Regions from separate parts of the Streptomyces sp. NPDC102514 genome, predicted to be linked through region 2. Evidence: predicted binding sites of a transcription regulator. Region 2 holds the regulator's gene; the other holds the start of a gene.

Region 1 (3,406 bases), on a different contig from region 2:
CTGGGGCCACCTGCTGGCCCTGGCCATCGGGGTCGCCACGTGGCCGTGGGTGCGGCGGGTGCAACGGGCCCGCCGCACCAAGAGGCCCGCCCCGGACGCTCAGCTCCAGGACGGCGCCGGAGAGCCCACGGGCGCGTCGTAGGGCACGGGCCTGCCCGTGACCGCGTCGAGGAGCATGCGGTCGCCGACCGGACGGTCGAGCCGCACCCTCACCTTCTTGGACCGCATATCGGCGGTGCACGGACCGTCCGACGGATCACGGACCCCGGCCGAGAACACCACGTTGTCCGCGGTCTCCAGGACGGCCACCTGCGGACCCTTGTCGCAGGAACCGTGCTGGGCCCGAACGGTGACGGTGCGCTCCTCCCGCGACACCGACCCGATCCCGGAGAGCGGAAGCAGCAAGTCCGAGGTCTCCCGGAAGGGCCCGACGGGCGGCCGGGGGAGCTTCGAGGGCGCGACCGCGACCCGCTTGAGCGGGGTGTCGTACCCCTTGACGGTGAAGAGCCACGCGGGCACGGTCGCCGGCCCCCGGCTGGTGGACTGGGTCATCGTCCCGAGCCGCGCACCGGTCACGACGAGGGAGGGGCCGGAGTTCCGGCCGCGGGCGAGCTTCTCGTAGGCGGCCCGCGCGGAGGAGACGGGGAGGGCGAGCGTGCCGCCACCGCGCCAGCGGACCTGCCCCTCCGCGGGCGTACCGGAGGGGAGTTCCCCGTCCAGTTCGAAGTTCTGGGTGGCGTACGCACGCTCGTCGGCCCGGCTGCGGAAGGCGCCCTTCGGAAGCTGGACGGCGGCGTCCATCGGGAAGTACCGCTCGCGCCAGATCCGTGCGGCCTTCGAGCCGGCCCAGGCCTCGGAGACGTCACGGGCGCGTTGCGTGCTCCCCTCCGGGCCGTGCGCCGAGCCGCCCCCGACGTCGGCACCGCCGCCCCCGGCACTTTCTTGGCCGCACGCGGCGGCTCCGGTGAACAGGCCCCCCGCGACGAGCAGCCGCAACAACAAGGTGATCCGCATGACGCTCCCAGGACAGCCGGCCGGATGAAGTCGACGAGGTACCGACGGGGTACCGACGACGTTCCTGAGACGCGGTAACCCGCCCTGACGTTCGCTCCGAGGGCGGAAATGAGCCCGTCCTCAAGCGGTCGCGCCAGGCGATCGCTCACAGCGAACACCCCTAGGGGAACAATCGGAGGCTCACGTGCATTGAGTCGGCATAGCTCAACTTGAATGCCGAAGGGGAGATCATGACTTTGACGTCCGAACCGCTCACTCTGCCCGTGCTGCCGCTCGACGACGAGGTCGTGCTGCCCGGCATGGTGGTGCCCCTGGACCTGAACGACGCCGATGTACGCGCCGCGGTGGAAGCCGCGCAGGCAGCAGCCCGTTCCACCGGTGCCAGCAAGCCGAGGGTGCTTCTTGTTCCGCGGATCGACGGCACGTACGCCAACACGGGGGTGCTCGGCACGATCGAGCAGGTCGGGCGCCTCGCCGACGGTGACCCCGGTGCCCTGATCCGCGGTCGCGGACGGGTGCGTGTCGGCGCCGGTACGACCGGCCCTGGCGCGGCCCTGTGGGTGGAGGGCACGCAGGTCGAGGAGACCGTGCCGGACCCGCTGCCCGGCTCCGTGACCGAGCTGGTCAAGGAGTACAAGGCGCTGGCCACGAACTGGCTGAAGAAGCGGGCCGCCTGGCAGGTCGTGGACCGCGTCCAGCAGATCGACGACGTGTCCACGCTCGCCGACAACTCCGGTTACTCGCCGTTCCTGACGACCGCCCAGAAGGTCGAGCTCCTTGAGACCTCCGACCCGGTGGCCCGGCTGAAGCTGGCCACCGAGCACCTGCGCGAGCACCTCGCCGAGCAGGATGTCGCCGAGTCCATCGCCAAGGACGTACAGGAGGGTGTGGACAAGCAGCAGCGGGAGTTCCTGCTGCGGCGGCAGCTGGAGGCCGTGCGCAAGGAGCTGCGCGAGCTGAACGGCGAGGCCGAGGGCGAGGAGTCCGACGACTACCGGGCCCGCGTCGAGGCCGCCGACCTCCCCGAGAAGGTCCGTGAGGCCGCTCTCAAGGAGGTCGAGAAGCTGGAGCGCTCCAGCGACCAGTCGCCCGAGGGCTCCTGGATCCGCACCTGGCTCGACACCGTGCTCGAACTCCCGTGGAACGAGCGCACGGAGGACGAGTACGACATCCAGGGTGCCAAGACCGTCCTGGACGCCGAGCACGCGGGCCTGGACGACGTGAAGGAGCGGATCACCGAGTACCTGGCGGTCCGCAAGCGGCGCAACGACCGGGGTCTCGGTGTCGTGGGCGGCCGGCGCGGTGGCGCGGTGCTCGCGCTCGTCGGCCCTCCCGGCGTCGGAAAGACCTCGCTCGGCGAGTCAGTCGCGCACGCCATGGGCCGCAAGTTCGTCCGGGTCGCCCTCGGTGGCGTACGGGACGAGGCGGAGATCCGCGGCCACCGGCGTACGTACGTCGGCGCGCTGCCCGGCCGGATCGTGCGGGCGATCAAGGAGGCCGGGTCCATGAACCCGGTGGTCCTGCTCGACGAGATCGACAAGGTGGGCTCCGACTTCCGGGGCGACCCGGCAGCGGCCCTCCTCGAAGTCCTCGACCCGGCCCAGAACCACACCTTCCGGGACCACTACCTGGAGGTCGAGCTCGACCTGAGCGACGTCGTCTTCCTGGCCACGGCGAACGTGCTGGAGGCCATCCCGGAGGCGCTGCTCGACCGGATGGAACTGGTGCGGCTCGACGGGTACACCGAGGACGAGAAGGTCGTCATCGCCCGCGACCACCTGCTCCCGCGCCAGCTGGAGCGGGCCGGTCTCGAGACCGCCGAGGTCACCCTCGACGAGAGCGCGCTGCGCAGGCTGGCCGGGGAGTACACCCGCGAGGCGGGCGTACGGAACCTGGAGCGGTCCGTCGCACGGCTGCTCCGCAAGATCGCGGCGCAGCACGAACTCGGCGAGCGGAAGCTGCCGTTCACGGTCGGCGCGGACGATCTGCGCGCGCTGATCGGCAGGCCGCACCACGTGCCGGAGTCCGCCCAGGACCCGGCCGAGCGCCGCACGGCGGTGCCCGGCGTGGCGACCGGGCTCGCGGTCACCGGCGCCGGTGGTGACGTCCTCTTCGTCGAGGCGTCGCTCGCCGACCCGGAGACGGGCGCGGCGGGGCTGACCCTCACCGGTCAGCTGGGCGACGTGATGAAGGAGTCGGCGCAGATCGCGCTCTCCTTCCTCCGCTCGCACGGCGCCGAACTGGAACTGCCCGTCGCCGACCTCAAGGACCGGGGCGTGCACATCCACTTCCCGGCGGGCGCGGTGCCGAAGGACGGTCCGAGCGCGGGTGTCACGATGACGACGGCACTGGCCTCGCTGCTGTCCGGCCGCCAGGTCCGTACCGACGTGGC
Region 2 (3,406 bases):
ACCCCGTCGACGTATCGTTGCCCCCTCGTCCAGCGTCTCCTCCACACCCTCCAGGGAGGCCCGCGTGCCTGAGCCGGACCGGCGGAAGTCGTCCCTCGGCGGTGCCGACGAGGCCTTCGCGCACCCCCGCCTCGCCGCCGTCTACGACCCGCTCGATCCCGATCGCGGCGACCTCGACGCATACGTCCGTGTCGTCGCGGAGTTCGGGGCGCGTCGCGTGCTCGACATCGGGTGCGGGACCGGGGTGTTCGCGCTGCTGCTCGCCGCGCGCGGGATCGAGGTCGTCGGGGTCGATCCGGCGCGGGCGTCCCTCGACGTGGCCCGCGCCAAACCCGGTGGTGAGCAGGTGCGTTGGCTCCACGGGGACGCCACCGCGCTCCCGCCCCTGCGCGTCGACCTCGCGACGATGACGGCGAACGTGGCCCAGCAGATCGTCGACGACCGGGCGTGGCACGGCACCCTGCGGGGCGCCTACGAGGCCCTGCGGCCCGGCGGGCATCTCGTCTTCGAGACGCGTGATCCGGCGCGGCGCGCCTGGGAGGAGTGGAACCGCGAGGCCTCGTACGGCGTGACGGAGATCCCGGGGGTGGGTGCCGTCGAGTCCTGGACCGATCCGACCGGGATCGACGGCCAGTTGGTGTCCTTCCGCCACACCTATGTGTTCGCCGCGGACGGGCAGGAGCTGACGTCGGATTCGACGCTGCGTTTTCGTGAGCGGCGGGAGATCGAGTCGGATCTGCGGGCCCAGGGTTATGTGGTGCGGGACGTCCGCGACGCCCCCGACCGTCCCGGCCGCGAGTTCGTCTTCGTCGCGCAGCGGCCGGAAGCGGACTCCTGACCGGCCGGGTCCACGGCCGGGCGCGGGCCATCAGGTCGCCGTCACCGTCCGCCTCCGCGACCGGATGCGGCCTGCGGCCCACACGCCCAGCCCCACCGACACCGCCACCCCCACCGCGTACACCGGAAGCCACAGGGTCGTCGTCGCGGACAGGCAGTCCGCCACGGCCTCGTGGCTCTGGGCGTGCTGGGCCTGGGACAGGGACGCGGTGTCCCGGTTCGCCAGGTCGGCCAGGGCCGCTTCCGTGCGGATGCTCTCGTACGTGCCCAGCGCCGGACAGTCGGCCCGGGTGCCCGGCATCGGGAGCAGCCACTTCCAGCGTTGCAGCATCGGGGCCAGTGCGATCGCCGCGCACAGGCCGATGACCAGCGAGTACGCCGTCAGGTCGCGCAGGTACGCAGATCGGGGGCCGGGTGTCCGCGCCGGCGGGCGGCAGGAGGAGACGATCACCGCGAGGAGCGTCACCCCGATGTACGTGGCGAACCACTGCCAGGAGCCCTGCGCCAGCGCGAAGGCCAGGACCGCGGAGAGGCCGATGCCGGCCGTTCCCGCCCGGCCGGTCGCGTCCTGGGCCGCTTCGCGGCGACGGCGACGGTAGCGGCGGCCGGGATCGTCCACGGGGTCTCCTCGCTGGGGCGACCACCAGCGTCCAGGCATCCGGCGCCGCCGGCCCGCAGCCATCCCGGGGCGAACCGGGAACCGGCCCGGTTGGCGGACCCGCACAGGAAACGCGAGGGGCCCGGAGGTTCGTGTCGAACCTCCGGGCCCCTCGGACGGCGTGACCTGCGTGACCGGCTCAGTCCGTCGGCGGGCGCTTGGGGCGCCACACCACCAGCGCGCTCGTCTGCTGGACCTCCTGGTACGGGACCAGGTCGCGGCGGTACGAGGCGTGCACCGCGGCCTCGCGCTGCTGCATGGTCGCCGCCGCGCCCTCCAGGGCCGACGACAGTTCCGCGACCCGGGACTGGAGTGCGGCGACCTGGTTCTCCAGCTCGATGATGCGTTTGATGCCGGCGAGGTTGATGCCCTCGTCCTGCGACAACTGCTGGACGGTGCGCAGCAGTTCGATGTCGCGGGCCGAGTAGCGCCGGCCGCGCCCGGCCGTGCGGTCCGGGGAGACCAGGCCGAGGCGGTCGTACTGACGCAGCGTCTGCGGGTGCAGACCGGAGAGCTGAGCGGCCACCGAGATGACGTACACCGGTGTTTCTTCCGTCAGCTCGTAGGCCCTGCCGGTGAAGGAGTTCTGCCGACGGCGTCCGGGTGCGTCCATGATGTCCTCATGCTCCCTTCGCGGCCTGGAACAGCTCGGCCCGCGGATCCTCCTCCGCGGTCGCCTCGCGATACGCCTCCAGCGCGTCACGAGCCTTCCCCGTCAGGTCCGCCGGAACACTCACCTCGACGGTGACCAACAGGTCGCCGCGCGAGCCGTCCTTGCGGACCGCGCCCTTGCCGCGGGCCCGCATCGTACGGCCGTTGGGCGTGCCCGGCGGCAGTTTCAGGGTGACCGGAGGCCCCCCGAGCGTGGGCACGCGGACCTCGCCGCCCAGTGCCGCCTCCGTGAAGGTGACGGGCACGGTGACGGTGAGGTTGTCGCCCTTGCGGCCGAAGACCGGGTGCGTGTCCACGTGCACCGTGACGTACAGGTCGCCCGACGGGCCGCCCCGTTCGCCCGGCGCGCCCTTGCCGCGGAGCCGGATGCGCTGGCTGTCCGACACCCCGGCGGGGATACGGACCTGCATGGTCCGGGACGACTTGGCGCGTCCCGAGCCGCTGCAGACCGCGCACGCGTGCTCCGCGATCAGGCCGCGGCCCTTGCAGTCGGGGCACGGGTCGGTCAGCGAGAACCCGCCGCCCGAACCGCGCGCCACCTGGCCGGTGCCGACGCAGGTCGGGCACACGCGCGGTGTGCCGTTCTTGTCGCCGGTGCCCGAACAGGCCTTGCAGGGCGACTGCGAGGTCATCCGGAGCGGGACGGTCGCGCCGTCCACCGCCTCCGTGAAGCTGAGCGTGACCTCGGTGTCGATGTCCTGGCCGCGCCGCGGCTGCGTCCGGGCACCGGGGCCCGCACCGCCGCGGTTGAAGAGTCCGCCGAAGACGTCCCCTATGCCGCCGCCGAAGCCACCGGCCCCGCCCTGCGGACCGCCGCCGCCCGCTCCGCCCTGGGGGCCGCCTCCGAAGAGGTCCCCCAGGTCGAAGTTGAAGGAGCCGCCCGAACCGGCCGGGCCGGGACGGAAGCCGCCGTTGCCGAAGAGGGTGCGGGCCTCGTCGTACTCCTTGCGCTTCTTGGGGTCCCCGAGGATGTCGTTCGCCTCGGAGATCTCCTTGAAGCGCTCCTCGGCGCGCGCGTTCCCCTTGTTGGCGTCCGGGTGGAACTCGCGGGCGAGCTTGCGGTACGCCTTCTTGATCTCGGCCTCGGTGGCGTCCTTGGGGACGCCGAGGACCTTGTAGTAGTCCTTCTCGATGAAGTCCTTGGTGCTCATCCTCGACGCCCCTCCTTCCGTACGCCACCGTCACGTACGCGCTCGACGTTCTCCGTGCAAAGGGGCGCGCGTACGCCCTGTTTCACGT

Evidence for each region. The regulator HspR, encoded in region 2, represses chaperone genes until heat shock. The targets are predictions, from matches to a motif close to TTGAGNNNNNNNNNCTCAA.
Region 1: a site for HspR is predicted at 1,204-1,222, ahead of lon (endopeptidase La). Genes of this name have one in related genera too.

What each region holds. Positions count from the first base shown of each region.
Region 1 is NZ_JBVJLW010000008.1:324,242-327,647, forward strand. Features, by position in the region: gene ACZ60E_RS22450 (rhomboid-like protein) at 1-142, shown strand, start outside; gene ACZ60E_RS22455 (hypothetical protein) at 100-1,014, opposite strand; gene lon (endopeptidase La) at 1,245-3,406, shown strand, end outside.
Region 2 is NZ_JBVJLW010000004.1:520,049-523,454, reverse strand. Features, by position in the region: gene ACZ60E_RS13640 (class I SAM-dependent methyltransferase) at 65-838, shown strand; gene ACZ60E_RS13635 (hypothetical protein) at 869-1,456, opposite strand; gene ACZ60E_RS13630 (heat shock protein transcriptional repressor HspR) at 1,635-2,108, opposite strand; gene dnaJ (molecular chaperone DnaJ) at 2,116-3,318, opposite strand; gene grpE (nucleotide exchange factor GrpE) at 3,406-3,406, opposite strand, start outside.